Regions from separate parts of the Billgrantia desiderata genome, predicted to be linked through region 2. Evidence: predicted binding sites of a transcription regulator. Region 2 holds the regulator's gene; the other holds the start of a gene.
What was found. Region 2 encodes FliA, which starts transcription of late flagellar genes. Its sites were predicted from a motif close to CTAAAGTTNNNNNNNNNNCNGCCGATA; they were not measured.
Positions count from the first base shown of each region.

Region 1 (15,391 bases), on a different contig from region 2:
GTCGCCCGCCTTCGCCGCGCACCGCCTCACTGATCAGAAAAGGCGGGCCCTCCGGATCGTAGAGGCAGGTGGGATGGAACTGCTGGAACTCGAGGTTCATCAGCTCGGCGCCCAGTTCGGCCGCCATCATCATGCCTTCGCCGCTGGCAGGGTGCGGGCTGGTGGCATGGCGATAGATGCCGCTGGCGCCGCCGGTGGCCAGTACGGTGTCGTTGGCCACCAGTTCCTGCAGCCGGCCTTGCTCGTCCAGGCAGCGTGCGCCGCGGCAGCGGCTCTCGGTGTCCGACAGCAGATCGATGGCCACCAGGTCGTCGCGGATCGTGATGGCGGCATGCGCCTCGGCATGGCGCTTCAGGGTATCCAGCACGGCACGTCCGGTGGCGTCCTCGGCGTGGATGATACGTCGCGTGCCGTGTCCGCCTTCGCGGGTCAGGTGGTAAGGGTAGCTGGCCGTGGGGCTGTCGTCGCGGGTGAAGGGAACGCCTAGCGACAGCAGCCATTCGATGGCTCCCGGGCCTTGCTCGACGGTGAAGCGCACGGCCCGCTCGTCACACAGGCCGTCGCCGGCTACCAGCGTATCCGCTACGTGGGCATCGAAGTCGTCCTGGGGGGAGAGCACTGCGGCAATGCCGCCCTGAGCCCAGCGGCTGGCGCCCTGGTCATCGCTGGCGGGACGCACCAGCGTGACGCGACGCGTCTCGGCGGCATGCAGGGCGAGGGTCAGGCCGGCGACACCGCCGCCGATGACCAGGATGTCATGTTCGCTACGAGCCAGTATGCTTGGGGCCATGCGGGTTCTCGCTGAAGCCTGTTGCATCAGCCAGCTTGGCTCAAAGGTGCCTGAGGTTACAGGGATGAGAGCGGGATAGCGAAGAGCCTGGTGCCCGGAGCCGGGCTCGAACCGGCACGGTGTTGCCACCGAGAGATTTTAAGTCTCTTGCGTCTACCAATTTCGCCATCCGGGCGGCACGGTTTTCGAGCAGGCAGCTGAAAGGGGACAAGAAATGGAGGCTGGAGTCGGAATCGAACCGGCGTACACGGAGTTGCAGTCCGCTGCATAACCACTCTGCCATCCAGCCTCTGGGAGTCGTATTGGCGCGGCAAGGAGATCGATCGGACCGGCGTGCCGGCTCACGACTCTCTCGATACCGCCTCTCCTGGAGCTTGGCTCGCAAGAGATTGGAGCGGGAAAGGAGATTCGAACTCCCGACCCTCGCCTTGGCAAGGCGATGCTCTACCACTGAGCTATTCCCGCTCGACTCGAGAGCGAATTATACGGATAAGCCGCTTAGTGTCAATCACTTGTTGGCGTTCGGTGGTGTCAGGCTACATGGCACGGGATAGATGAGGCCAGGCGGCGCGCAGGTACATCACCATCGACCAGAGCGTCATGATGGCGGCCGCATGCAGGGTCAAGACACCCAGCAACGAGAGCTGGGTGCCGGGGGCAAAGGCCAGCAGCAGCAGCAGGGCGACCATCTGCAATGTGGTCTTGACCTTGCCCAGCCAGGAGACGGCCACTTTGCCGCGCTTGCCCATTTCGGCCATCCATTCGCGCAGTGCCGAAATCACGATCTCACGGCCGATGATGACCAGCGCCGGCAAGGTCAGCCAGATACTGTCGAAGCGCTCGATCAGCAGCGCCAGGGCCACGGCCACCATCAGCTTGTCCGCTACCGGATCGAGAAAGGCGCCGAACGGGGTGGACTGATCCCAGCGGCGGGCCAGGTAGCCGTCTAGCCAGTCGGTCACGGAAGCCAGGGCGAACAGGGCGGCCGCCACCGGCATGCTCCAGGAGTAGGGGAGGTAGAAGAACACCACCAGCAGCGGGATGAAGGCGATTCTTGCCAGCGTCAGGATGTTGGGGATGTTCATTGACGAGAGGTCCTTGCCTAAGGTCAGGAAAGCCGAAGAGGCCCCATTCTATCTGTACCGGGCGTCATCATCCATGCAAGGAGCGATGAATCGCTTCGGCCAGTGCGGCGCTGATGCCGGGAACCCGGGCCAACTCCTCGCGGCTGGCCTGCTTGACCCCCTGCAGCCCGCCGAAGAAGCGCAGCAGTTCGCGTCGGCGTTTGGGGCCGATACCGGCAATGCCTTCCAGGGCGGAGCTGCGGCGGGCCTTGTCACGGCGGTTGCGGTGTCCGGTGATGGCAAAGCGGTGGGCTTCGTCGCGCACGTGTTGAATCAGGTGCAGCGCAGGTGAGGATGCCGGTAGGTCGAGTGTGCGATCGATGGTTTCGATGAACAGTGTCTCGAGGCCGGCCTTGCGGGTGGTGCCTTTGGCCACGCCGAGCAGCAGGATGTTGCCGACTCCCAGCTCGGCAAGGACCTCGCGGGCCAGGTTGAGCTGCCCCTTGCCGCCGTCCAGCAGCAGGATGTCCGGGGCGATGCCTTCGCCTTCGGCAAGACGCCGAAAGCGCCTGCCGAGCGCCTGACGCATGGCGGCGTAGTCGTCGCCCGCGGTTTCTCCCTCGATGTTGAAGCGACGGTAATCGGACTTGCGTGGTCCGTTGCGGTCGAATACCACGCAGGAGGCCACGGTGGCCTCGCCGTGGCTGTGGCTGATGTCGAAGCATTCGAGCCGCTCCGGCGGGGCGGGGAGTCCCAGCGCGGTCTGCAGTGAATGGAAACGTCGCTCGAGTTCGCCCTGGCTGGCCAGGCGGCTGCCGAGTTGCTGTTCGGCATTGGTTCTGGCCAGCTCCAGCCACTGGCTGCGGTGGCCGCGCACCCTGTGGGTGACCCGTACGCGCCGCTCGGCGCGACTGCTCAGCGCACTTTCCAGGATATCGCTGTCGGGCAGCGGTAGGCTGCCGATCACCTCGCGCGGTATCTCGCGTCCCTGGCCCAGGTAGTACTGACTGACGAATTCGCCCAGCAGCTCAGCGGGATCGAGCCCCAGGCCATTGTCCGGCGCGTGATGGCGAGCGCCCAGTAGCCGCCCCTGACGAACCGCCAATACGGAGATGCACAGCGCTCCTTCGCGTTCGGCCAGGGCGAAGATGTCGGCGTCGCCGCCTTCGGTGTCGACGAACTGGCGGTGCTGTAGCTGGCGCAGGTGCTGGATCTGGTCGCGCAGGCGGGCCGCGTCTTCGAAGGCCAGATTGCGGCTGGCTGTCTCCATGGCCTCGGTCAGCTCCTGGGTGACCTGCTCGCTGCGCCCTTCGAGGCACATCACCGCGTGCTCCAGGTCGCGACGGTAATCGACTTCACCGATATAGCCCACGCAGGGCGCGCTGCAGCGCTGGATCTGATACTGCAGGCAGGGCCGCGTACGATGGGCAAAGACACTGTCTTCGCAGTTGCGGATGCGAAAGATCTTCTGCATCAGCGACAGGCTTTCGCGCACGGCGCCACTGCTGGGATAGGGGCCGAGGTAACGGCCATCCTCATGGCGCCGACGGGCTCGTTTGTATTCGAGCGCCGGAAACGGATGGCGATCGGTGACGAAGACGAAGGGGTATGACTTGTCGTCGCGCAGCAGGATGTTATATGGCGGACGCAGCTCCTTGATCAGGGTCTGCTCGAGCAGCAGCGCCTCGATTTCGCTGCGCGTGACCGTCACTTGCACATCGGCGATGCGCGACACCATGGCCTGGGTCTTGGCATTGAGCGCGCCGCGGAAGTAACTGGCCAAGCGGGCCTTCAGGCGCTTGGCCTTGCCTACGTAGAGCGTATCGCCATGCTCGTCCAGCATGCGGTAGATGCCCGGCGACTGGGTGAGGTTGGCGAGGAACTGGCGTGAATCGAAGCTCATGCTGCTAGCATACCAGACGCCTGCTCAGTTGGAGGGAGTGGTGTCGAACCCCTCTACCAGGCCGTGCTTCAGTCCCAGGTGCGTCAGCTCCACGTCGGTTTCGACGCCGAGCTTCTCAAAGATCCGGTAGCGATAGGTGTTGACGGTCTTGGGGCTGAGGAACAGCCGATCGGAGATCTCCGAGACCCGCTGGCAGTTGACGATCATCATGGCGACCTGAAGCTCGCGCTGGGAGAGCTTGTCGAACGGATTTTCCTCGGAATCGAAGCGTGACAGCACCAGCCGCTGAGCGATGTCGGGGCTGATGTAGCGGTGGCCGGCAAATACGCTGCGAATGGCCTCGACCATGTCCTCCACCTGGGTATCCTTGCTGATGAATCCCCCGGCACCGGCTTCGAGCATGCGCTGAGCGAAATTGTCCTCCATGAAGCCGGTCAGGGCCAGAATGCGTACGTCTTCATTGTTGCGCATGATCTTGTGTGTGGCCTCGAGCCCACCGATGCCAGGCATGCGCAAGTCCATCAGTATTACGTCCGGCTCGAGTGTGCGGCACAGCGTAACGGCTTCCTCGCCGCTGGCGGCTTCGCCCAGCACCTCTATGTCCTCCTCGTTTTCCAACAGACGAGCGAGACTGGTGCGAACCAGGTGATGGTCATCGACAATGAGCACCTTGATCAAGCTGACATTCCTCGTCATTACGGCGGCTGCCGAGAGGCAGGGTGCCGCAGGCTTGCGATCGGATTCCGCGATGCTATCGAGTGAACCCACGTAGTCCTGGGCAAGCTTGCCATACTCGCTCGACAAGGGAAATTGAATGAGTATCCGGTTTCCATGGTATTTCTCAACGAAGGCTGCCATCAACGTGCAGGTGTTGACGAAGCCGCGTGTGGCGAGTAAGATTCGCCTCGTTCTCGCAAGGCGAGTGCATGTGGGGCCTTAGCTCAGCTGGGAGAGCGCAACACTGGCAGTGTTGAGGTCAGCGGTTCGATCCCGCTAGGCTCCACCAACAAGTTTTTACGAATCAGCCGCTTGGCGCATCGCGCCAGGCGGCTTTTTCGTGCCGTTGTACCGCTTGGCGCTATCTCAGGCGACTCCTCAGGCGACTCGCCTGGAGCCAAGGTAGAGGCAGTCGGATAACGCAGGTTATGAAGCAAGTCACAATCAAGGGGCTATGCTGAAGAATACTTAGAGGCCGATAACCAGCAGAGACACTGTCGCAGTCACGTGCTTCATTCCTGCCCCAGGTATGGAGTGCAACGATGAGCAACACCACGCAACTCGGCAAGCTGTTGATTCTTAAACTTGAAAGTGTTTTTGCGCTGACCGAGGAGGAAAGGCGTGCACTTTACGACTTGCCAATACAAGTCGTAACCCTCAAGGCCAATCAGGACATCGTATGCATCGGTGACTGTCCGCTACAATCCTTCGTGGTTCTGAAGGGCTTCGCTAGCAGCTACAAGCTGACACCAGATGGCCATCGACAAATCATGGCGTTACATATCCCTGGTGACATCCCGGATCTGCAAACCCTATACCTGAAACGGATCGATTGCAGTATCGCTTCGATTAGCCCGTGCACGGTAGGGTTCTTTCAAGTCGAGGACCTGCGCCGTGTCTGCGAGCGCTATCCACGCCTTTCCGCCGCCTTCTGGCGCGATACGCTGGTAGGCGCATCGATCTTGCGGGAATGGGTGCTGAATGTCGGGCGGCGAGACTCTTACACCCGGATCGCTCATCTTCTTTGTGAATTCTCGGTGCGCTTGGAGGCGGTTGGGTTGGTTGAGAGTGGTACCTTCGAATTTTCGATTACACAGGCCAACTTGGCGGATGCAACGGGTCTCAGTGCGGTGCACATGAGCCGGGCGCTCAAGGCCCTCCGTAGCAAGGGGCTGATTCAGAGTAGAAGAATGAGTCTGACCGTCCCTGACCTGAAGAGGCTGATGGAGGTGGGTGAATTCGATTCCCACTACCTTCATCTGGAGAAGAGTGCGACAGCTAGGGTCTCAGTCGCCGCTCAATGAAAAGGGGCGATGTGGGATTGACGTCGCCAAGCTTGCGAAGCCGACTTCGTTTCGTTGCGCCGACTTCCCATGATGCGACTACGTTGGGAGGCAGGGTGGGCCTGCGTCCCGTGTGTCGCGGCGTCATGGTTCACATGCGATTCGTCTTCAGGGAGGAAAGTGAATGCATCTGCGAGACTTGCGCAATGCGGTGGTCGTGCTGACGGGGGCTTCCAGCGGTATAGGCCGGGCGACCGCCTACGAGTTTGCCCGCCATGGCGCGGCACTTTTCCTGGCCGGGCGTGATCGCCACGCCCTTCACGACGTTGCCGAGGCGTGTCATCGCCTGGGCGGTCAGGCGCGTATCGTCGTCGCCGACGTCAGCAGCAGCGACGACATGGCCCGTCTGGCGGAGAGTGCCGTCGATCTGGCCGGTCGCATCGATATTTGGGTCAACAATGCCGGGGTCGGCGCGCTGGGGCCGTTCGAGGAGGTGCCGCTCGATGTCCACGAGCAGGTGGTGCAGACCGACCTGCTGGGCGGGCTGCGCGGCGCTCATGCGATACTGCCGCACTTCAAGCGCCAGGGGCACGGTATCCTGATCAACAACATCTCGCTGGGTGGCTGGGCGCCGCAGCCCTATGCCGCTTCCTACAGTGCCGCCAAGTTCGGCCTTCGTGCCTTCGCCGACAGCCTGCGTGGCGAACTCCGGCAGTGGCCTGAGCTGTACGTCTGCAACGTCTATCCTTCCGTCATGGATACGCCCGGGTTTCGTGACGGTGGCAACTTCACCGGCCGGGCGATCAAGCCGGTGCCCCCGGTCTACGATCCTCGGCGCACGGCGAAAGCCATCGTTGGGCTGGCCAGACGCCCACGCCACAGTGTCTACGTCGGATTCCCCGCCGTCATATCGTTGTTTGCCCGCTTCGTTCCCGGCTACAGCATCATCAATGCCGCGCTGGTCGATGGCTCGGTGCGTCATGCCAGGCCAATTCCCAGGTCGTCAGGCAACCTGTTCCAGCCACCTGAGGGTGAGCGGCGGATCGACGGCGGCTATCGCTCATCGAGGCTGCGTCAGGGGGCGCTGGCAGCGACTTCGGCAGTTGCCGCCTTAATGGTGGGGCGCTGGTTGGCAAGGAGGCGCTGAAGGGGTTCTGCTGCCGTGCGGTTGCGCCGACGACCGTCTGTTTTCCACAATCAGTAGTGTCTCACTGGAAAAAAGGAGGTTCTTGTGAGCGATACCGATCTGGGGGCCATGGATGCGGGCCAGTTGAGGGCGCTGTTCGAGAGCGGCAAGGCGTCACCACTGGAAGCGACACGCGCGGCGCTGGAGCGCATCGAACGTTTCAACGAAGCCGTCAATGCCTATGTACTGGTCGATCGGGAAGGCGCCGAAGCCGCTGCCGAGGCGTCGAACAAGCGCTGGCAGCAAGGCCGGCCGCTGAGTGCAATCGACGGTATCCCTGTGTCATTGAAGGATCTGACCGAATCGGTCGGTTTGCCGGCGCGCAAGGGGTCGTTGACGGTGTCGGATGCCCCCTGCGAGCGGGACTCGCCGCCGGCCCGCATGCTCCGCGAGGCCGGTGCGGTGATTCTGGGCAAGACCAATACGCCGGAGTTCGGGTGGAAGGCCATCACCGACAATCGTGTCTTCGGGGCCACCGCCAATCCGTGGGATACGCGGCTGACGCCGGGGGGCTCGTCCGGTGGCGCCGCTGTCGCTGCGGCGCTCAACATGGGCGTGCTTCACCAGGGAGGCGATTCGGGCGGCTCGATCCGCATACCCGCCTCGTTTACCGGCGTGTTCGGCTTCAAGCCCACCTTCGGCTGGGTGCCGGAGTGGCCTCGGTCCAAAGAGCCGACGCTCTCCCACCTTGGGCCGCTGACGCGAACCGTGGCCGATGCGGTGCGCATGCTGAACGTGATGGGGCGCTACGATTATCGCGATCCCTACGCCCTACGCGGTCAGCCTGCCGATTGGGGGGAGGAGCTGGGTCAGGATATCGAGGGCATGCGCATCGCCTTTTCGCCTACCCTGGGCTATGCCCGGGTGGAGCCGGAGGTCGCCGAGTGCGTGCGTCAGGCCGCCCATCGTCTGGAAGCGCTAGGGGCTGTGGTGGAGGAGGTCGATCCCGGCTTCGAGTTGCCTATCCGCATCTTCAATACTCTTTGGTTCACCGCTTCGCTTGCCGTCTATCGCGAGCACAGTGAACGCCAGCGACGGCTGCTGGACAGTGGCCTGGTATCGGATGCGAAGCGGGCGGAACGGCTCAGTGCACTTGACATGTTCTATGCGCTCAGGGATCGGGCGCGGCTGACGGAGGGGCTCGAGCACTTCAACCAGCGCTATCACCTGGTAATGACGCCCTCGGTGGCAGTGCGCCCCTTCCCCCTTCATCACGATGTGCCGCCGGGCAGTGGCATGCGCGACTGGGCGGAGTGGGCGCCGTTTTCCTATCCCTTCAATCTCAGCCAGCAGCCGGCCGCTTCCATTCCCTGCGGCTTTACATCGGGTGGTCTGCCGGTCGGCTTCCAGTTGGCCGGTGGCAAGCATGACGACGCACGCGTGCTGCGCGTCAGCCAAGCTTACCTGGAGGCCTATCCGCCCACCTTTCCCGAGCGGCCGAATCAGGTATGAGAGCGACCCGCAGGGTGTGTCACTCCTCGGGGGGCTGGTGCTCGGTGAGCCATGCTGCCAAGGCTTTGGCGCTCATGGCGGGGCAATACAGGTTGCCCTGGACCAGACGAGCGGAGGTGGCTTCCATGTCGGTTGCCACCGTTTCGTCATCTACGCTGACGATCACGGGCTCGATGCCGAGGGAATTGAGCATGCGGCATGATGCCTCGACCAGGCGTCTTCCATCGCGATGCGCGCGTGCCAGCCGTGCGTCGACGGTCGCTTTGTGAAAGGGCAGGCGCGACAGCCAGGCAAGATCCACCGGGGTGCTGCCGAGCTCTTCGACGGCAAGGCGAATGCCGAGCTGTTCGAGCCGCTTGAGCATGTGTGCGGCCATGTCCAGGTCGTTGCCCAGGCCCTGGGCGGGAACCTTGAGGGTCAGCCACTCGAATGACGTCGTGTCCAGATGCCTCAGGAAATGGTCCAGGGGACGGCTGTCGAAGGTGTCCTGTGCCAGGTGCGCCTCGCATAGGTGAAGCGAGATCGGCAGCTGGGCCAGGGGCGAAGCGTCGTCGCTCCACTGGCGATGGTCGGCGATGACTGCCTGGATCAACCAGCGGTTGAGGCGAACGCCGAGCCCCAGTCGTGCGATCACGTCGAGGTAATGGTTTGGTGGTTGTTGCCAGCGCTCGGGGTGCTTCCAGTGCAGCATGCCTTCCAGACCGGTACAGCGCAGCGAGTTGCGATCGAACTCGGGCTGGTAGTGAAGCGCGAAGTGCCGGTCCGGCAGGTGGATGGCTTCGCTCAACTGACTCTCGAGCCGGTACTTCTCTTTCAGTCGCGAGGTCAGGCGGTGGTCCACGAAGGCGAGTCGCCCCGGCCCCTTCTTGCGGGCCATGAACATGGCGCTGCGTGCAGCCTGGATCAGCGTCTCGACATCCTCTGCATCGCCGGGGTATAGCGCTACGCCGATCGAGGCGGTCAACAGCAGGTAGCGATCCTCGCTGGTGAAAGGCGGCTCCAGGGCTTCCTGCAGACGCTCCGCCACCACCTGGGCTGCTTCGGCGGTACCGTCCTTTTCCAGCAGCACCACGAACTGGTCGCTGCCGAGCCGGGCGAGGGTGTCCTTGCTGCGCACCTCCTGTTGCAGCCGTCGGGCGATCTCCCCGAGTATGCGGTCACCCTCGATATGACCCACCGCGTCATTGATTGACTTGAAGCGGTCGACATCGATGAATAGAAGGGCAAGTGTAGTGTCAGCACGTTCCGCCTGTGCCAAGGCGTGATCGAGGCGATCCCGTAGTAGCAACCAGTTGGGCAGACCGGTCATCGGGTCGATGTGTATCCAGTGTCGATCGTCCAGCAATTCCCCGCCCGGAGTGGTGAAGCGCACGAAAGAGTAGAGGCGGCCGCGCGGCTTGCTCCGCTCGTCGAGCAAGGTGTCGACCAGCATCAGAACCGGCACCGATTCGCCGTTGTTCTGCCGGCATAGTACCTCCTGCTGCCAGGAGAGTGCCGTGGTCTGCGCGCTGTCTCCCGCGCCGGGGAGACGTGAAAAAGGGCGCAGCGAAACGAAAAAATGCTCGATCGGCCAGCCGGTCGTCTCTGCCCTGTCGCTGCCGGCAATACGGCAGAAGGCGTCGTTGACCATCGTGATGCGCCCCTCGGCATCGGTGATGACCATGCCGGTCTGGCTCTGCTCGAAGGCATCTTTCACCAGCCGGGCGGGGTGCTGGGCTAAGGACTGGGCCTGCTTGCCCGGTGGGCGGTTGCCGTGATGGTTCATTTATGTGTTGTCACCAATGTGTTCTTGCCTAGGAGTTATATCGTCCTCATTGGACTGAACTTGAGGCGTTAAGCCTTCCGTTGAGAAGGGAAATGCGTCATTGGGTAACATTGTTCGATCTTCCCCCGGGGCTCAAGTTCGCTTTGGGTGTGCCGATAAGAGAAAGAGAAATCTGCTTCCCAATGCGCGGGGCTGCCAGGGGAAGGCGGCAAAGCCTGTCTGACCTGCTCGGCAGGCGCCATCCACCTTGTCAGAGGATTTTTATTTGCACGTACCGGCGCGTATCGGGGTCCTGGCTCGCTCGATCTGCTCGCTACAGGGACGCCTGCTGGCGGGTCTGGCCATGACTTGGCTGGTCATCGTTGGGCTGGTTCTGCTGCTGGCCTGGCAGTTCGGCAAGGGGCTCGTCGACGATGCCAATCTGGCGCACCTGCGTTACGAATCCCAACTGATCGCCAACGATCTCTCCGAGCAGGTCGAACGCCGGCTGCGTGCGTTGGAGCGACTGGAGCAAGGGTTGCGCAATGTACCGGTGGAGGAGGTGCCGGCACGGCTGGAGAATGCCCAGGTATTGTTGGAGTGGTTCGAAGGGTTGATGGTCGCCGATATCGATGGGCGTGTCGTGGCCGACTGGCCCATCGTGCCGGGGCGTACGGGGCTCGAAACCGCAGCGACGGAATATTTCCGCATGCTGCGCCATTCACCCTGGCCCTATGTGAGCCAGCCTTTCATCGGCAGGGCCAGTGGTGACTCCCTGGTCCTGATGCTGGTCCCTCGTTTCAATGATCAGGGTGACTTCAACGGCGTGGTGGGTGGGATGATCAACCTCACCCATGGCGGTCTGTTCCGCCGTCTGGAGGAGATCCGGCTGGGTGACGATGGCTATGTTTCTGTCTTCACTGCGACTGGTGAAGCGCTCTTTCACCCTCGTCGCGCCGGGGGGGGAGTTCTCGACCGAGCGCTGGGACATTCCGATGTCCTGCAGCAGGCGCTGGACGGCTGGCAAGGGGAAGCCATTGCCTCGAGCGGAGAAGGCACTCTGGCGCTGATGGCGTATCGTCAGATCTGGCCGGCAAGCTGGATCGTCAAGGTAGCCATTCCGCAGGCCCAGGTACAGGCCCCGCTGGGCGATTTTCTGGCGCGCTTGTGGTGGGCCTGGCTGGCGCTGGCTGTTTTGATGCTCATCACCATGCGCTGGTTGGTGAGACGGCTGCTAAGGCCCTTGCACCGTCTGGAGCGGCAGATCGCTCAGGTCGGCGCAGGAGAGCGTCGCTATCTCGAGCTATCGACCAGCATGCACGAGCTGCGTCAGGTAGCCGGCAGCTTCAACCGGCTGGAGCATGAGCGGCTTGCCGCCCTGGAGCATCTGCGAGATCGACAGGCTTTTCTCGACGCCGTACTCGGTTCGACCCCCATCGGCATGTTCGTGGCGGATCTCGAGGGGCGTATCAATTACCTGAACCCGGCGCTGCTCGAGCTGCTCGGTCTCGAGGTGACTCATGAGGCCCGCGACTTGTGGGAGCGAATTCATCCCGACGACCGCCGTGGCACCGAGGACATGTGGCGCTACACCTTGTCCACCGGCAGCGACTTCGTTCGCCAACTGCGTTTCCTGCATCCCGATGGCGTGACGCTGTGGGTCGAGGTGCATGCGAGTCAGGTGTTGGGCAACGACCAGCCGCTGGGTTTCGTGGGTATGGTCAAGGACATTACCGAACGGCGGCAGCAGGAGGCGCTACAGCGCTGGGAGGCCGAGCACGATCCGCTGACGGGGCTGCTCAATCGTCGCGGCTTCGAGCGGCGCCTGGAAGAGGCGCTGGCTGAATACTCCAAGACCGGCACCCCCTCCGTGCTGATCCTGTTCGATCTCGATCACTTCAAGCCGATCAATGACGAAGGCGGTCACGCCCTGGGTGACGAGATGCTGCGGCGTGTCGCCCAGGTGGTGGCGTGGGAGGTGCGGCGCAGCGACCATGTCGCCCGCCAGGGTGGGGATGAGTTTGCCGTGCTGTTGCCCAGCTGTACCCTCAAGCAGGCGGGAGAAATTGCCGAATCCTTGAGGCGCGCCGTTTCCGAGGTCACCGTCAGTAACGCCGGCAAGACCTACAGTATTACGCTGAGCATGGGGGTCACGGCGTTGCAGGAGGGTGACGACGCTATCGAGTCCGTGTTCGCGCGCGCCGATCGGGCCAGCTACCAGGCCAAGGCCGACGGTCGCAACGCCGTGGTGGTCACGACCTCGGACGACGACCTGATCGACAGCTTGTGGTGAGATGGCCTGTGGTGATGGGAGGGGCCGTGGCTGGTTGATAGGCAGGCATGACGCCCACATGCATCATGTGGGCAGATTCACGGGCGAAGGGGGCAAGGGATAGTGAAAAGGTGACGTGCAAGGAAAATGCGCGGGGCTTGCCAGCCGACGCTGGACGCTGGCGTATCAGACCGATGCGTTGATGCGTCCTGTCTGCGCCGCGACACGACCGCTGGCGCGGTACACGGTCTTCTCTGCGGCCTGATGAATGAAATCGAGCAGGCGGGTGTTCTGCTCCATGCGCAGGGCAACGAGTTCGCCGTTCAGCGTATTGAGTCGCTGAGCTTCGCGGGTCATCTCAAGAGTCTGCATCCAAGCCTCTTCGCAGCCTGCATCGAGTGCTGCCTGATGGGCGCCCGCGGCACCATCGGCATAGCCCAGGCGCTGCTGAACGCCTTGGCGCAGCTTTTCGCTCGCTTCCAGGCGGGCCAGCAGCGCCTGCTTGCGTTTGGCAACCTCGACGAGGGTCTCGCTTTCGATATCGGCGCTGGCCAGCAGCGCTCGTTCGCGCATGAGCAGTTTGACGATCTCGCTCAGACGCTGCTGCTGTTCCTGGAGAAGCTTGGCCAGACTCATGCCTTGCGGCTCTCGGCTGACAGGGATTCGATCAGCGAATCGGCAATGCGCTCGGCACGGATCTCCAGGCGGCCCTCGCGGATGGCTTCGCGAATTTCCTCGACACGCGCCTTGTCGATATCGCGGGAGGCATCGGTGGCCTTTTGGCTCAGATGCGTGGCGGCCGAAGGCCCGGGCTCCTGCTGCCCCGAGGGGGTAGCGCCCTTGACCGGTTGAGCCTCCTCGCGCGGTTGCGTCTGGGTCGGGCGAGTCAGGGGGTTCTGGCTGTTGATCTTCACGTTAATGGCCTCATGACCGAATGCTTTTACCTGCTATCGGCAGGGCGAGGGATAACTTTAGGCTTGATTTCTCGGCACGAGTTTCCCGGGCGAAGCTGGCCATCCCGTTCAAGGGTGCCTCGAGGTGCGACGACCCGTGTCAGAAGTCTACGACAAGGGTGCCTTCTCCGACCACCTCTGCGGTCATGACTTCACGGTTGTCGAAACGAACCCGAATGCGATCGCCTAGCGCACCAGGCTCCAGTGCCTGCCCTTCGCGGGCGATACGAAACCCTCTTCCCCTGGCCTCGACCACCACCCGCTGATTTCTTTCTACCAACGGCAGGTTGCGGAACTGATGTTCCAGCAGCGGCTGCCCTGGGCTGAGCGCCCGCGTTGCCACTTGTCCGACGATCCGGTCGACTTCGAGCAGCGCACGGTTCGGAAGTTCGGCCAGATTGCCCGACTGCATGACCAGATGCTCGCGCCGCACCGTCTCTCCAGCTGAGAGGGGGGTATCGAGCACGGGATATTCGCCGATCACTCCGACTTCGGCCTGCAGGTAGCGCACCTGGCGGCCATCGTCGCCGCAGCGTACGCCGACGGAAATGCGGCCTAGCGGGACTTCGCCGGGGCGTGTCAGGAAAGGCGCGGGCGATTCGCAGGTGGGTAGCCGAGCGGAAGGGGGGCGCAGCTCGATGATGAGTTCGTCACCCAGCGCGCTGGCCTGCTCATGGAGAAAACCGTGCACGGCTTGCAGCAGCTCGCCGTCGTCGGCCGAAGCGGCCGGTAGCGACAACAGGCCGGCCAGCAGTGTCGGTAGCAGCAGGGCTAAGCGGGTAAGGTGCATTGGGCGGGACCGTCCAGCATGGGTAGTGGCAGGATTCTAGCTGGCACCGGTGGGCTGAAACAGCGGAAATGAGCGATGAAAAGGGGTCTGTTTCTGCCATTGATGTGACAAGGGCGTCGTTACTCTTCAACCTCAAGAAGTTCCGTATGTCTTCAATCAGGGTTACGCACGGGGAGTGCCGGCATGATCGACCAGCTCGAGGCCGCCTTTAATTACCACCAGCAGGCGCTGGGGCTACGCCAGCAGCGTCACAAAGTGCTGGCGAGCAACATCGCCAACGCCGATACACCCAACTACAAGGCGCGCGACTTCGACTTCGCCAGCGAGCTCAAGAAGGCGGTCGAGCAAGGGCGGACGTCCAGCGGCGGACTCTCGCTGGCGCGCACCTCCGAGCGCCATCTGGCGGGCCAGGGCATGTCGGCGCCCAGACAGGAGCTGCTCTACCGCATTCCCGATCAGCCCAGTCTGGACGGCAACACCGTGGACATGGATCGCGAGCGTACCCAGTTCGCCGACAACGCGGTGCGCTACCAGGCGGCGCTGACCATCATGAACAGCCGCATCCAAGGGCTGAAGAACGCCATGCAGCCGGAATAACAGGCCGGATCAAAGGAAGAGAGATCTTACCATGTCGATGTTTTCCGTGTTCGATATCGCCGGCTCGGCCATGAGCGCCCAGTCCCAGCGCATGAATGTCACCGCCAGCAACCTGGCCAACGCCGACAGCGTGGCCGGCCCCGACGGCCAGGCCTACCGTGCCAAGCAGGTGCTGTTCGAATCGCGCCTGCAGGGCGGGCACGGCATCGGTGGCGTCGGCGTGCGCGAGGTGGTCGAGGACCCTTCGCCCATGCGTATGGAGTATCGCCCCGAACATCCGCTGGCCAACGAAGAGGGCTACGTGACGATGCCCAACGTCGAGCCGGTCCATGAAATGGTCAACATGATCTCCGCCTCGCGCTCCTATCAGGCCAACGTTGAGGTCATGAACACGAGCAAGCAGATGATGCTCAAGACACTCACGCTGGGCGAGGGCTGATCACCATGTCCACTACCATTGATGCCAACGTCGTCTCGCGCCTGAACCAGGGCGGTCCCAGTTCTCGCGATGCCAGCCAGTCGGCCGAATTGCGCAACAACTTCATGACCCTGCTGATCGCGCAGATGCAGCACCAGGATCCGCTCAATCCCATGGACAACCATGAGATGACCACGCAGTTGGCGCAGATCAATACGGTCA
Region 1 is NZ_FNVC01000002.1:310,989-326,379, forward strand. It holds gene nadB (L-aspartate oxidase) at 1-790, opposite strand, end outside; tRNA gene C4S71_RS03810 (tRNA-Leu) at 879-965, opposite strand; tRNA gene C4S71_RS03815 (tRNA-Cys) at 1,006-1,079, opposite strand; tRNA gene C4S71_RS03820 (tRNA-Gly) at 1,181-1,255, opposite strand; gene pgsA (CDP-diacylglycerol--glycerol-3-phosphate 3-phosphatidyltransferase) at 1,327-1,875, opposite strand; gene uvrC (excinuclease ABC subunit UvrC) at 1,943-3,757, opposite strand; gene uvrY (UvrY/SirA/GacA family response regulator transcription factor) at 3,782-4,435, opposite strand; tRNA gene C4S71_RS03840 (tRNA-Ala) at 4,688-4,763, shown strand; gene C4S71_RS03845 (Crp/Fnr family transcriptional regulator) at 5,017-5,778, shown strand; gene C4S71_RS03850 (SDR family oxidoreductase) at 5,942-6,904, shown strand; gene C4S71_RS03855 (amidase) at 6,989-8,395, shown strand; gene C4S71_RS03860 (putative bifunctional diguanylate cyclase/phosphodiesterase) at 8,415-10,160, opposite strand; gene C4S71_RS03865 (sensor domain-containing diguanylate cyclase) at 10,408-12,432, shown strand; gene C4S71_RS03870 (flagella synthesis protein FlgN) at 12,598-13,047, opposite strand; gene flgM (flagellar biosynthesis anti-sigma factor FlgM) at 13,044-13,325, opposite strand; gene flgA (flagellar basal body P-ring formation chaperone FlgA) at 13,465-14,154, opposite strand; gene flgB (flagellar basal body rod protein FlgB) at 14,338-14,751, shown strand; gene flgC (flagellar basal body rod protein FlgC) at 14,783-15,190, shown strand; gene flgD (flagellar hook assembly protein FlgD) at 15,196-15,391, shown strand, end outside.
Region 1: the regulator FliA is predicted to act here: its motif matches at 13,360-13,386, upstream of flgM (flagellar biosynthesis anti-sigma factor FlgM).

Region 2 (15,391 bases):
CTGCACTGCTCAAACACGCAGACGATACCGAACAGGCTCGGGAAGGAGTTGCCATGCATCGATGCGTTGAGAAGGAGGGACACTGCGAGCGCTGCGAAGGCGAGCTGCCCTTCGACTTCACCATGGCCTTCCAGCCGATCGTCGAGCTGACCTCGGCCAGGATCGTCACCTACGAGGCTCTGGTGAGGGGGCCCGCCGGTGAGTCTGCAGCCAGTATCCTGGCCAAGGTGACGCCCCGCCTGCTCTACCGCTTCGACCAGGCCTGCCGTATCCGCGCCATCGAGCTTGCCAGCCGGCTCGGCATGCGCGAGAGCCTGTCGATCAATTTTCTGCCTAATGCCGTTTACGAACCCCAGGCGTGCATTCAGGCAACGCTGGCCATTTCCCAGAAGGTTGGGTGGCCGACGGAGCGGTTGGTGTTCGAGGTAACCGAGAGCGAAAAGGTGCAGGATCAGGAGCACTTGCGCAACATCATCGAAGCCTATCGCAGCATGGGCTTCACCACTGCCCTGGATGACTTCGGCAACGGCTTTGCCAATCTCGATCTGTTGACGGTACTGCACCCGGACCGGCTCAAGATAGACCGCGCCCTGGTGATGGGTTGTGATAGCGACGTTCGCCGACAGGCGATACTCAGAGCCCTCGTCGGCCTCGCCGGAGAGCTCGGTATCGACCTGATTGCCGAGGGCGTGGAAACCCGTGACGAGGCGCTGTGGCTCGGTCGCAACGGCATCCCGAAGCAGCAGGGATTCTTCCATGCCCGCCCCGCCCTCGAGAGTCTCGCGCCGGACCTCACGCCCAGCCTCGCGGCGCTGCGCCAGGCATTGTAGAAGCTGCAATCGCAATAAAAGCGGTGCCGGAGCCGCCGTCATATCTGGAAACATGAGAACATACCTGGGTGTTGCAACACTCAGCAGGGAGCCAAGCCACATGCCCGAGCAAAGGGGTACAGAGCCTTTCACCATCGCTCTCCATCCGATTCACGATGCCAGCCACCATCATGTGGCGGATCGCCTCGTCTACACCCGGCGCAGCGACGCCGAGGATGAAGTCGAGGATCTCATGTCCGCTACCGCCCGGGCTCTGGCCAGCGCCGTCTACGAGCTTGGCGATGCCGGACTGTTGGGCGACAGGACGCTGTTCGTCGACCTACCCCTGGAATGGCTCGATCGCCCCGAACTGCTGCCCACCCCGGCACCGCGGCTGGCGCTTGGCGTTGCCGAGGCCCGTACGCTGGATAACGAGCTGCTCGGGCGTCTGGACGACATTCGCGAGCGAGGCTACCGGGTCATCGTGCCTTCTCGGTTGTTCAAGCAGGATCCCGAGGTGCTGCTCGGCCACTGTGACATCATACAGCTGACCTCACCCAACGAACTGGATGAAAAGACGCTGGAAAAGCTCCCGGCTCGCAATATCAAGCTGCTGGTCGAAAATCTCGACAGCCGCGCAGCCCTGGAGCGGTACCAGATGATGGGCTGCGATTACTACGACGGCGACTATCTGGCACGCCCCAGCTTCATTGCCTCGCCGTCCCGAGGACGCCACGGCAACCGTGCCGCCCAGATTCGCCTGATTCGCGCGCTCTACGAGGAAGACAGCAGTGACCTCAACCGACTGCACGAGCTGGTGGTGCAGGTGCCCCATCTGCATGTGGCGATTCTGCGCCGCGCCAACTCCTCCTATTTCAACCGTGGCGGCAAGGCGGTCGATCTGCATCGCGCGGTACAAATCCTGGGGTTGATCGAACTGCGCCGGCTGATTCTGACCCTGACCCTGGCAAGCCTGCAGCCCTCGTCCCGCATCGTGCTGCGCATGGCACTGATCCGCGCCTTCATGTGTCGCTATCTGGCGGCCCCCTTCCCCGCTCTCGATCCCGAGGATGCCTTCACCACCGGACTGTTCTCGATGATGGATGCCCTGCTCGAAGAGGATCGCAACACCTTGCTCGACCACCTGCCTCTAGGTGAATCGATCATCAATGCATTGAAGTATCGCAGCGGACCTCTCGGCGCCGTGCTGGTGCTGTGCGAGAACCACGAACGCCAGGTCGAGGAAGCCCTCGAAGAAGTGCCCGCCGACCAGTTGCACGGGTGCTACATGAATGCCCTGACCAGCACCAAGGCGCTGATGGACAACCTCTAGGCTTGCGAGAGATGCCTGCCTGCGCCGTTGGCTTTGGGAAAACCTTTGGAAAAACCTAGGCGTCGCTGTCCGCCAAGCGTGCCCGCAACCGGCTTACCGCCTGGCTGTGCAGCTGGCACACTCGCGACTCGGTGACACCGAGCACGGCGCCGATTTCCTTCAGGTTGAGCTCTTCCTGGTAATAGAGTGCCATCAGCAGCTTTTCACGCTCGGGCAGTGCCTCGATGCCATCCACCAGTTGTTGGCGCCGCTCCTCGTCGATGAGTATGTGGTAAGGCGTGTCGAGCGAGGCGTCCTCGATGCCGGGCTCGGCGCCTTCCGAGACGAGCACCTCGAAGGGCAGCAGGTGGCCACTGTTGGTATCGCTGAGCAGCTGGCGATACTCCTCGAGCTCCATGTCGAGCTCGGCGGCTATTTCAAGCTCTTCTGCCGGCCTGCCGAGCTTTTGCTCCAGACTGCGCACGGCCTCGTCGACCGCCCGGGCGTTACGCCTCACGCTGCGAGGAAGCCAGTCGCGGCTACGCAGCTCGTCCAGCATGGCGCCACGGATACGCTGGCTGGCAAAGGTAGCGAAACTCGCACCCTGAGTGGCGTCGAAGCGGCCCATCGCTTCGAGCAGCCCTACGGTGCCGGCCTGGATCAGATCATCGAGTTCTATACTTGCCGGCAGTCGAACCTGCATGGACAGCGCCTGGCGCCTCACCAGCGGCAGGTACTCCTCCAGCAGGTCTGCCTGTTCGATCTTGCCTCGTGCTGTGTACATGCTCTTGCTCTCGCGGCTGACGGTTCCCTCGAGCGATGCCGATCGGCGCTCGACGGGTCAGAATCACTGCAGGAGGTCGTGATTCACGATCACCTGCAGCCCCTGCAGAGTTACGGCACGCTGCCCTCGCTCCTGCAGTGAAAACTGAAAGTTGAGTGGTGTATCGGCCGGCACCCCGGCCAGGGCCTCGGTCTGCCCTCGCGGCCCGGGCAGGCGAATGCAGTCCCCCGGGTGGCAGAGCCAGGCATTCACCTCCCTGCCGGCGGGCGACTCAAACTGCCAGACCACGCGGCCCATCACCTGCCCACGTGCCAGTTCGGGAGATGGCGGCAACAAGGCAGCGGACATGGCGGGTCGCTCGGCCATGACGACCTGCACCGCAGGAGCCGTGGCCACCCAACTGCCGGCCGCCTGAGCCAGGCCCGCCCACAGCCCGCCAAGAGTCAGAAAACAGAGTTGCCGCAGGCTGAACGGTTTCATCTCGCCAATACCAACAGTTCGATATCGAAATACGCTTGCGCAACGTACTGGAGATTGCTCAGCAGCCCCTGCCGCCCCACGCCCGGCGGATGCACGGCAATCAAGCGTCGCGGCCCACCCTGCTCGGCGATCTGCTTGAGCATGCGATAGCCGCGGCGGAACGCCTCCAGGTCGTCGTCTATCCACAGTGCCCATTGAGATTGCTGTGCTGCCAGCAGCGACAGGTGCGGGCTGGCAATCGGTAGCGCCACGATACGCCAGGTACCGGGATCGCCCACCCAGCTCCGTCCCTCCTGGGCCCAGCTCTCGAGCAATTCGCTGACCCGTGCGGTGTGTCGCTCGGCAGTGCCCGGCAACCCCAGCACCATCAGCGTCCGCTCCCGCGCACTGCCCGCTGACCGCGGCGGCACAGGCGCTGCCTTGGCAGCGGCAGGCTGGGCGCTGGCCCGCTTGGGCCGGGTATTCTCCGACTTGTTTCCCGTGGCCAGCTCGACCAGCATCTCGGCCACGTGTGTCGGGCACTCATCCTGCGTCGTTCCATTTGCCCATTGGCGCAAGCCTGCGGCCTGGTCCCATCCCATCTAGCCTGTCTCCCGTTCACCGAGGCCAAGGTGGCGAATGGCATCGCGCACCAGGAAAAGTTGTAGCAGAGACTCGAGCAGCGCCACGTCTCGGCGTCGGCGACGCCCACCGCCAAGACCCAGCAGCTCGGCTCTGAGATCCATGGCGGCTTCGTCTTCGGCAAGGTCGAGGTGGGCTGCCACCGTGGCCAGACCGCTGGCCATAAGCAGGCGAACATCGGCACGCAGGTCGCCAGCCTCGGTCGGCTCGAGACGCTGCCAGGCGCGGCGTGCGAGTTGCGGCAGCACATCGGCTTGCAGCAGCGCAAGCAGCAGCGGTTCGGGGTCGCGGCTCAGCCCGGCGGGTACGATCCAATAGCGTCTGGCCAGAGCCTTTCCGCTCTCTGCATCGCGAATCTCACCAAACCAAGCCTGCGCGTCGAAGCCCGACCGCTCGCGACGGCCGCCCTTGAAATTCACCTCTACCGGCAGCGTGGCGAGCATGAGGCGTGCAGGCGCGCCGCGGAAACGGCAGCGAACCTGACCGGCGGCCTCGGCCATCGGCTCCAGCGCAGCCAAGCTGTAACGCTCGCTCACATGCGCGACCCGCAAGCTGCCCCGAACCTGGCTGCACCAGGACAGGCCCTGACGCTCCAGCCAGTCGCCGGCCTCGGCATCGGGTAGCCCATTCATCAGATGCACACCGGCAACGTGGTGCTGCAACGCGCCTTCGAGACGGGCCTGTTGGCCCGCCACCTGGCGATGCTGCAACAGCGGCAGCGCCAGCCAGGTTCCTTGTGCATTCAGTGCCACGTCGGGCATCGCCCAGTGCTCGCCAGGAACGCGTCGCCGCTCGCTCCACAGCATGCCGTGAGCCTGGCCGGCTCGGGGATGATCTGCCAGTAGCGCATCGAGACGCTGCTGCTGCACGGAAGCCGGCAGACCCAGCAGATTCCATACGGCTTCCAGCCCGTCGAAGGCCGGTAAGCGCTGGCGCAACGCCTGCAGCACCGTTGCCAGGCGGCGCCCCTGCCCCAGCAGATTGCCGGCACCGCGCGAGGAGATGTCTGCGGCCGTCGGCGAGGTGGTGGAACGAGCCAGGGGCACACGATTGGCCAGACACTGCTCGATGAGCGAGACGGGCTCGGCCAGGGCCATGTCCTCCGGCACCCGCTGGCCGTGAGAGACGAACAGCAGTCGCAGCCCGTGGCGCATGACGATGTCCAGTACCGGGGCCAGTCTGCCCGCCTCGTCCAGCTTGGTGATGATGCAGTCATTGAGCTCGCCACCGGCCGCCTGGGCCGCCTGACGATAGCGCACCACCACCTCCTCCAGGGTCTCCGGCTGACTGGCAGAATTGAGCAGCAGCACCAGCCGCACCGAGGTGTTGCCGCCGCGCAGGTGACCGATCTGTTCGATCACGCGCTGATCGCGCTGGCTCATACCCACCGTATCGATGATGACGCAGGACTTGCCCTTCATCCGCTCGAGCAGATCCGACACCGGCTGGTCGGCGTTGAGGGCGTACATGGGAACGTCGAGCAGCCGCGAATAGATACGCAACTGCTCATGGGCACCGATGCGGAAGCTATCGGTGGTCACCAGAGCCACCGGCCGGGTGCCGTGGCGCATGACGTAGCGTGCCGTCAGCTTGGCCGTAGTGGTGGTCTTGCCTACGCCGGTAGGACCGATCAGCGCCACGATACCGGCACGGTCCATGAAGGCGGCTTCGTCGTCCAGGCCTTCGAGTCGCTTGGACAGCTGACGTAAGAGCCAAGCCATGGCACGCTCGTCCAGCGCTTCGACACCAGCCAGCTCTTCCGGCAACGACGCGACGACCTCTTCGGCCAGCGCCGGGCTGAAACCCGCTTCGAGCATTGCCCGCACGAACTGCTCGCCGGCCGCGCCGCCCGCCTCCGGTCGGCTTCTCTCGCGCGCCAGCAGAGCGCGCATGTCACGCATCTCCTCGAGCAACCTGGCACTCATGGTCTCGAAGGCCTGTACCTGAGCCTGGGCCGGGTCTGCACCGGTCGGCATCGCTTGGCCAGCGGGGGCCGCGGGCTCGGGCTGCTTTTGACGAATCGCCTCACTGGGCGTCGGCGTAGCCGACTCGGCCATCGCCAGAATCTCGACCCCCTGTTCGGTATGTCGATTGGCCAGAATCAGCGCTTCGTCACCAAGTGCGGCACGCACCTGGCGCATGGCTTCGCGACTGTTGGCTCCCAGGAACCGCATCACACTCATCGCTTATCGACCTCCCACCAGCGTCGTGACGCGCAGTGTCCGATCATCGGGTATCTCCGCCTGTGACATGACCACCAGGTGGCGCATGCGCCGACGCAGGAACCTGGCCAGCAACGGTCTCAGGCTGTGCTGAACCACCAGTACCGGCGGCTCCCCGCTGGCCTCATGCCGCTCGACGGCTTGTTCGGCCTGGCTCATCAGCGTCGCTGCAAGCCCAGGCTCGAGCGCTCCGTTGCCGTTCATCGCCTGCATCAGCACCTGCTCGAGCTGGGCATCCAGACCCATTACGTTCAGCGTATCGCGGCCTGGATACCACTGCTGAGTAATTGCCCGCCCGAGGGCAATGCGTACCAGCGCCGTCAGCTCGCTGGTGTCTTGCTGATGCGGGGCGTACTCGGCCAACGTATCCAGTATGGTACGCATGTCGCGAATGGAGACATCCTCTTCCAGCAGATTCTGCAGGATACGTTGCAGCGCCGTCAGGTTGACGGCCTTGGGCACGACATCCTCGACCAGAGACTTCTGCTCCTCGCCCAGCTTGTCGAGCAGCTTCTGCACCTCCTGGCGGCCGAGCATCTCGGGCGCATGACGGTGCAGCAAGTGGTTGAGATGGGTAGCGATCACCGTGCCGGCATCGACCACGGTATAGCCATACACCTGGGCATGCTCGCGCTGACCCGCGTCGATCCAGATCGCCGGCAGGCCGAAGGCTGGGTCGGAAGTTGCCCTGCCCTGCAGCTGGCCGGTGACCTGACCGGGGTCGATGGCGAGCCACTGCCCCGGGAAGGCTTCGGCGCGGCCGATCTCGGCTCCCTTCAGGGTGATCACGTAAGTGTTGGCACCCAGCTCCAGGTTGTCGCGTATGTGCACCACGGCGGGCAGGAACCCGACCTCCTGGGCGAATTTCTTGCGCACGCTCTTGATGCGGCCCAGCAGCTCGCCGTCCTGACGCTGATCCACCAGCGGAATCAGGCGATGACCGACCTCCAGCCCCAGGGTGTCGACCAGTTGCACGTCGTCCCAACTGGCCTCGGGTGCCTCGGGCGGGGGTGGTGGCTCGGTATTGAGTTCTTGCTCCACCAGTTGCTGCTCCTTCTGGCGCGTCAGCATCCAGGCCAGGCCGGCCAGCAGGCCGGTGAAGATCAGGAACACTAGGTTGGGCATGCCGGGCACCAGGCCAAGCAGACCCATGACCAGCGCCGCCAGCACCATGACCTGGGGGTTGACGAACAGCTGGCTGATCATCTGCTGGCCGACGTCCTGTTCGGTGTTCACGCGAGACACGGTCACACCGGCAGCGGTGGAAATGATCAGGGCGGGAATCTGGGCCACCAGGCCGTCGCCGATAGTCATCAGGGTGTAGGTCTTGGCGGCATCGCCGAAACCCATGCCGTGCTGCAGCATGCCGATCAGCAGCCCGCCGATGATGTTGACCACCATGATCACCAGGCCAGCCATGGCGTCGCCACGCACGAACTTGCTGGCACCGTCCATTGAGCCGTAGAAATCGGCCTCCTGGGCCACTTCGGCACGCCGTTTGCGTGCGTCTTCTTCGCCGATCAGGCCTGCGTTGAGGTCGGCGTCGATGGCCATCTGTTTGCCGGGCATGGCATCGAGCATGAAACGCGCGCCGACCTCGGCGATACGCCCCGCGCCCTTGGTGATGACCATGAAGTTGATGATGACGAGAATCAGGAACACCACCAGGCCCACGGCGAAGTTGCCGCCGATGAGAAACTGCCCGAAGGCCTCGATCACCTTGCCCGCGGAATCACCGCCCTGGTGGCCTTCCATCAGGATGACCCGGGTCGAAGCCACGTTGAGTGACAGCCGCAGCAGCGTGGTGAACAGCAGTACCGCCGGGAAAGCGGCAAAATCGAGCGGCTTCTGGGTGAACATGCTGACCAGCAGCACCATCACCGCCAGCGCAATATTGAAGGTGAACAGCAGGTCGAGCGCGAAGGGTGGCAACGGCACGATCATCATGCCGAGGATCATGATGATCAGGATCGGACCGGCCAGCAGCTTCATGCGCACGTCGCCCAGCCAGTCACGACGCCCGATAATATGGCTCAGGGATTTCATCGACGCGCTCCATCGGACACGGACGGTCCCTGGTCAGTTATGCCATCGGCCGCGTCGGTAGCCGGCACAGCCAGGCTCTCCGGAATGGGCAAGTCTTCGGGTGTAGGCGGCACCTCTCCCCCCTCTTGGGTAACGTGCTTGAGACGGAAGGCCCAGGCCAGCACTTCCGCCACGGCGGTATACAGATCCAGCGGAATCTCGCGGTCCAGATCGACGTGATGATACAGCGCCCGCGCCAGCGGTGGTGCCTGCAGCAGCGGAACGCCGGCTTCCGCGCCCAGCTCACGAATACGTGCCGCCACCATGTCGGCGCCCTTGGCCACCACGCGGGGAGCCCCCATGCGCGTCTCGTCATACTGCAACGCCACGGCATAATGGGTAGGGTTGGTGATGATCACGTCGGCCTCCGGTACCTTGCTCATCATGCGGCTACGCGCCATCGCCTGCTGCTGGGAGCGAATCCGCGCCTTGACGTGCGGGTCGCCCTCCGACTCCTTGTGCTCGCGCTTGACCTCTTCCTTGGACATACGCAGCTTCTTGGCGTGACTCCACAGCTGGTAGGGCACGTCGATCAGAATCACCACCAGCAGGGTCAGCACCATCAGTCCGCAGGCCTGGGCAGCCATCATCAACGCTCGGGCCAATGCCTGGGTGGTTGGCTGGTCCATCAACGACAGGTATTCGCCGCGGTTGAAGTAGAGGTAGGCCATGCCTACCCCGCCTATCAGCGTCGACTTGGCCACCGCCTTGAACAGCTCGACCAGCGCCTGGGTGCCGAACATGCGCTTCAGACCCTTGAAGGGGTTGAGCTTCGACATCTGCGGCTTGAGCGACTTGGCCGAAATCAGCCAGCCGCCCAGCAGCGCCGGCGCGACCAGGGCCACCACCGTCAACAACAGGAACAGCGGCAGCATGGTCAGCAGAGTGCGAGTCCCCAGGTCGAGCACGTTGCTCAGCATGGGGCCGGTCTCGAAGGCCTGACGCCGCTCGAACAGAAAGGCCTGCTCCATGACCAACCCGAGCTGATCGTAGAGCAGCGCCCCCATCGACCACATGCCCACCACACCACCCAATAGCAGCATGAAGGTGGTCAGCTCTCGAGAGCGGGCGACCTGACCTTCCTCGCGCGCCTTCTCTAGGCGTCGAGGCGTGGCCTCTTCGGTCTTTTCCTGATCGCTGCTCTGGTCGGCCATGGCTCCCGCACACTTTTCCGCACGGTGGCCATTGTGGCGTCAACGGGGGGATGACGATACGCCAAAAAGCGCCGATGATCGTGGCCTTATCGGCCACGACCCTCAGCGCAGGGAAAGGTATCGAGGTTCAAACGTAAATGCGAAGGGACAGAAAGACGCCTTGCTACATTCAGAAACCCAACTGGTCGAGCAGATCGTCCACCTGATCCTGATTGGTGACCACATCGGCGCCGGGCTTGATCTGCGGGCCATTCTTGAGCCCCTCCTCCCGCCGCCGCGCGTCGTTCTCCCACTGGTCGTTGGCCTTGCGCTGCATGCTCTCGCGCGCCATCTCCTCGGGTACGTTGTCGATCAGCACCTGAACAAGCTGGTGTTCGATCTCACGGATCACGTCCATCATCTTCTTGATCACCTGGCCGGTCAGGTCCTGGAAGTCCTGGGCCATCATGATCTCGAGCAGCTCTTTTTGGGTGGCCTGGGTCTTGTCGGGAACCTCGGCCAGATAGGAGCGCGTCTCCTTGACCAGCTCGCGCGCTTCGTCGAGCTCTTTGGGCTCGGCGAACCACTCGGTCCAGCGCTTGTCCAGCGACTCGGCGCCGCTGCTGATCGAGTCCTGCAGCGGCTGGGCACGATCGATGGCGTTCAAAGCGCGCTCGGCTGCCTGCTCGGTCATGGTAGCAACGTAATTGAGCCGGTCCCTCGCATCGGGGATGGCTTCCGCCGCCTTTTCGATCTCCTTGTCCAGACCCAGTTCGCGCATGCTTTCCCGCAGCATGCGAGTCAGCTGGCCGATGCGCTGGACCAGGTCTTCACCGGCAGCACCGGTCGACTCGTTTGCGCTCATCTTGTTGCCTCCTTCGCAAGCAGGACTGGCCAGCCGGCGTCACTTGCCCAGTTTTTCGAAAATCTTGTTGAGTTTCTCTTCCAGCGTGGCGGCGGTGAAAGGCTTCACCACGTAGCCGCTGGCCCCTGCCTGAGCAGCCGCGATGATGTTCTCCTTCTTGGCCTCGGCCGTGACCATCAGCACGGGAAGATCCTTGAGCGCGGCATCGGCGCGAATCTGCTTGAGCATCTCCAGGCCGTCGAGATTGGGCATGTTCCAGTCGGACACCACGAACTCGAACGAACCGGAGCGCAGCTTGCCGAGCGCCTCCTGGCCATCTTCAGCCTCTTCGACATTGGTGTAGCCAAGCTCCTTGAGCAGGCTTCGAACGATCCGACGCATGGTCGGAAAGTCGTCTACCACCAGAAAGCTCATGTTCTTGTCAGCCATCGGGATTCCTCTCTTCTATCCTGGCAATGATCCATGACCGACGGCCACCGAAGTGCCGTCGGGATTCGTTTGTGCTATTCAGAACTCTTCCCAGTCGCCTTCGGCCACCGTCTCTTTGCGGCGCTTGCGGCTGGGCTTGGGATCGATCTCAGCGAGCTTGCGCGGCGCCGTGCGCGACGAGGCGCCCAATTCGGCCAGGGCAGGCACGTCAGCGCGCTTCGCCGCAGGCTCGCTGCCGACATGTGTGCTGGCCTCGGGCTTCACGTCGCCGGACAGACGGAACACGGCCACGGCCTGTTCCAGGCGATTCGCCTGCTCCTCCAGCGAGGCGGCGGCTGCCGTCGCCTGCTGCACCAGCGAGGCGTTCTGTTGGGTCACCTGGTCCATCTGACCCACCGCCTGGCTCACCTGCTCGATACCGTCGCTCTGCTCCTGGGAGGCGGCAGAGATCTCATCCATGATGTCGGTGACCCGACGCACGGCCTTGACCACCTCATCCATGGTTTCACCGGCCTGCTCAGCCAGCAGCGACCCCTCCTTGACCTGAGCCACCGAACCATCGATGAGCTCCTTGATCTCCTTGGCCGCCGTGGCGCTGCGGCTGGCCAGATTACGCACCTCACCGGCCACCACGGCAAAACCGCGCCCCTGCTCACCGGCACGCGCCGCCTCCACCGAGGCGTTCAGCGCCAGAATGTTGGTCTGAAAGGCGATGGAGTCGATGACACTGGTGATATCGCTGATCTTCTGCGAGCTGGATGAGATACCGCCCATGGTCTTGACCACGCGATCCACCACTTCGCCACCCCGCTCCGCCGTAGTCGAGGCATCCAGTGCCAGACCGCTGGCCTGGCGCGCATTGTCGGCGTTCTGGCGCACCGTGGCGGTGAGCTCTTCCATGCTGGAAGCCGTCTCCTCCAGCGAAGCCGCCTGTTGCTCGGTGCGTGAAGAGAGGTCGGCATTGCCGTTGGCAATTTCGCGCGTGCCGATATGGATCGAGCTGCTGCCGTCACGTACCTGGCCGACGATGCGTGTCAGGCTCTGCTGCATGTTGCGCATGGCGTTGAAGAGCTTGCCGATCTCATTGCGGCTGCCCTCGGGTATTCTGGCCGTCAAATCGGCCTTGGCGATGGCCTGCAGATGCTTGACCGCCGAGTTGAGCGGGCGGATCACCGTACTGCGAAGTCCCACATAGACCAGCACGAGTACCACCAGCGCCAGCAACAGCGCGGCCAGTGTAATGAAAACGAAGCGCTCCGATTGAACGCGGTAGTCTTCGGTCATGGCCTGGCCGCTGCTGAAGCCGTATGCAACGAACTCGGTCATGTTCTCAGCCAGCGCGGCACTCGGCTCGATCAGTTGATCGCGCAGGTTGGAGAAGCCCGGGGTATTGAGTTCGTCGAGTGCTTGATGCTGCTCACGGACGAGGCCCAGCACCGTATTGAAGTTCTGCTCGAGCTGTTGCGCCAGCTCCTGAGCCTGGACCGACTTCGGCGCGGCCGAGAAGTTGTTCAGCCTTACCTCCGCGCGGTCCATGCGGTTGGCGGCGATATCGAGCTGCTGATTGGCATCTCCCATGCGACCCAGCATGATCTGATTGGAAGCGATCTCCAGGCTCACCCGCGCCACGTTGAGCAGCGCATCGGCGCGGTTGATCTCGCTGAGCTGCTGCACGTTGATACTGTCGAGATCGGCCATGATCCGGTTCGCCTGGCGATCCGACATAATCGAGAGTAGCGACACCACGCCGATCAGCGCGGCAAAACAGACCAGCACGGCAAGCATGGAAGCATGAATGCTGATGTTACGTAAAAAGCGGCTCATTTGATTTTCCCCTGTAAGAACGAAACAGCTGTTTGTTATTGTTTTTTACGAATGCGAGAAGTCAGACACGTTGGGCGCGACCGGAAGCCGCCACCAGCGCCATCAGGCGTTCAGGTATATCGTCGAGACCGACCACCTCCACGGCCCCACCCAGCGCGATGGCTTCTCGCGGCATGCCGAAGACCACGCAGCTGGCCTCGTCCTGCGCGAGGGTGGCCGAGCCCGCCTGCCGCATCTCCAGCAGGCCGGCGGCACCATCCTTGCCCATGCCGGTGAGGATCACGCCGATGGCGTTGCGCCCGGCCTGAGTGGCGGCGGAATGGAACAGCACGTCCACCGACGGTCGGTGGCGATTGACCGGCGGACCGTCGTCGAGTCTGGCGACGTAGTTCGCCCCGCTCCGCGCCAGCTTGAGATGCGCATCTCCCGGAGCGATATAGGCATGCCCAGGCAGCACACGCTCACCGTCGCTGGCTTCCTTCACGGTAATGCTGCACAGGCGGTTGAGCCGCTCGGCGAAAGAGCGGGTGAAGCCACCGGGCATGTGTTGAGTGATCAGAATGGCCGGGCTGTTGGCCGGCAGCGGCTCGAGCACGGCACGAATCGCCTCCGTGCCGCCGGTGGAGGCGCCGATGATGATCAGTTTCTCACTCGATACCAGGGGCGCCTTGAGTGCTGCACGCGGTGCAGCCTGAGCCTGGCGCGCCTGACGCGGTCGCGACTTGGCGGCAGCTCGAATCTTCTCGGCGATGTCGTTGGCGTATTCCAGCATGCCGCTGCGAATGCCTAGCGACGGCTTGGCAACGAAATCGAGCGCTCCCAGCTCCAGGGCACGCAGTGTGATTTCCGAACCGGCCTGGGTCAGGGAAGAGACCATCAGTACCGGCATCGGGCGCAGACGCATGAGACGCTCGAGAAAATCCAGGCCGTCCATGCGCGGCATCTCGACGTCGAGCGTCAGGACATCGGGGTTGTGCTGCTTGATGAGATCGCGCGCGACCAGTGGATCCGGCGCCACGGCCACCACTTCCATGTCCGGCTGCGAGTTGATGATCTCGCTGAGCAGATCACGAATCAGCGCCGAATCATCAACACACAACACCTTGATCCTGTTCGATCCCAAGGCCAATCTCCTGTCACGTAGGGGAGTCTTTGCGACCCGCAGCAAAGGGCATGCCTCATTGATCGGCACGGCAACCAAAAACTTTAGGTTTTATCCGAAAACTGACCGAGTACGGACACTTGCTAGGCCAGGGTGTAAACGGTTTGCCCACGCAGGCGAAACACCTTGCTGATGTACGAGAAGTTTTCGGAGTGGCCGGCAAACAGCAGGCCATCGGGCTTGAGCAAGGGAGCGAAGCGCTCAAGGATGCGTGCCTGGGTCTGCTTGTCGAAGTAGATCATCACGTTACGACAGAAGATGGCGTCGAAAGGCCCCTTGATCGGCCATTGAGGAGCCAGCAGGTTCATATGCAGGAACTCCACCATGGACGTGATTTCCGGGCGCACCCTGGCCAGCCCTTCATGCTGCCCTCGCCCTTTCTGGAAAAAGCGCCTGACTCGCTCCTCATCGAGCTTGCGCACCTGCTCGATGGGGTAGACCCCGGCCCGGGCATGGGTCAGAGCCTCGGTATCGATGTCGGTCGCCACCACACGCGCTTCGCTGGCTCTTGCCCCCAGGCTCTCGTGCAACGTCATGGCGATGGAGTAGGGCTCCTCACCGGTGGAGGCGGCCGCGCTCCAGATACGCACCGGCCCCTTGGCCTTGCCGACCTGCTCGGCCAGCAACGGGAAATGGTGCATTTCGCGAAAGAAGGCTGTCAGGTTGGTGGTCAAGGCATTGGTGAAGGCCTCCCACTCCCGCGCATCTGGCTGGCGTGCCAGCTTTTCCAGATAGTCGCTGAAGCGGGTCAGGCCATGATGGCGCAAGCGCTTGGCCAGACGACTGTAGACCATTTCACGCTTGTGCTCCGCCAGCACGATGCCGGCCCGCTGATAGATCAACTGGCGAATCTTGGCGAAGTCCTCATCGGTCAGCACCAGGTCACGCTCCAGGTGACCCAGCCCTGACCATTGCCCCGGTTCGTTACCGGGCGCCCGAAACTGTGTCAAAACGTTTCCCACTCCTCATCGGCGGCCGCTTTGCTCGGCTTGACGACGGCCTGCTTCCTGGGAAGCGGGTCGTGCGACAAAGCGGGGGCGGCACTCGTTCGTTCGGTCCGTGTATCGAAAGAATGTTTCTGCTGTGGGTTCGGCACCTGCTCAGGGCCGGCTCCGCGCAAGCGGAACACGCGGATGGCACGGGCCAGCAGTTCGGCCTGGTGCTGCAGGTCGCTGGCGGCCCGCGCACTCTGCTGCACGCGCTCGGCGTTCTGCTGCGTGACCTGATCCATCTCGGTGATGGCCTGATTGATCTGGCCGATACCGCTGCTCTGCTCTTCCGAGGCGGCGGTGATCTCACCCATGATGTCGTTGACCCGCTGCGAGGCCGCCACCACTTCGGCCATCGCCTGCTCGGCCCGCTGCACCTGGCTGGCACCTTCGTGAATCTCGCTGGCCGAACCGTCGATCAATTGGCGAATCTCCTTGGCGGCCTCCGCGCTGCGACCGGCCAGGTTGCGCACCTCCCCGGCCACCACCGCGAAACCACGCCCCTGCTCGCCCGCCCGCGCCGCTTCCACCGAGGCGTTCAGCGCCAGGATGTTGGTCTGAAAGGCGATGGAGTCGATCACGTTGATGATGTCCTTCATCTTCTCCGCACCAGCCGTGATGCGCCCCATGGTCTGTACCACGCCGTGCATCAGCTCGCCGGTGTCGCGCACGCGGC
Region 2 is NZ_FNVC01000020.1:57,138-72,528, forward strand. It holds gene C4S71_RS16440 (EAL domain-containing protein) at 54-830, shown strand; gene C4S71_RS16445 (EAL and HDOD domain-containing protein) at 931-2,142, shown strand; gene C4S71_RS16450 (RNA polymerase sigma factor FliA) at 2,198-2,905, opposite strand; gene C4S71_RS16455 (flagellar protein FlhE) at 2,969-3,385, opposite strand; gene C4S71_RS16460 (hypothetical protein) at 3,382-3,885, opposite strand; gene flhF (flagellar biosynthesis GTPase FlhF) at 3,967-6,189, opposite strand; gene flhA (flagellar biosynthesis protein FlhA) at 6,193-8,274, opposite strand; gene flhB (flagellar biosynthesis protein FlhB) at 8,271-9,467, opposite strand; gene cheZ (protein phosphatase CheZ) at 9,637-10,311, opposite strand; gene cheY (chemotaxis response regulator CheY) at 10,351-10,740, opposite strand; gene C4S71_RS16490 (methyl-accepting chemotaxis protein) at 10,819-12,564, opposite strand; gene C4S71_RS16495 (protein-glutamate methylesterase/protein-glutamine glutaminase) at 12,626-13,687, opposite strand; gene C4S71_RS16500 (CheR family methyltransferase) at 13,810-14,676, opposite strand; gene C4S71_RS16505 (methyl-accepting chemotaxis protein) at 14,673-15,391, opposite strand, start outside.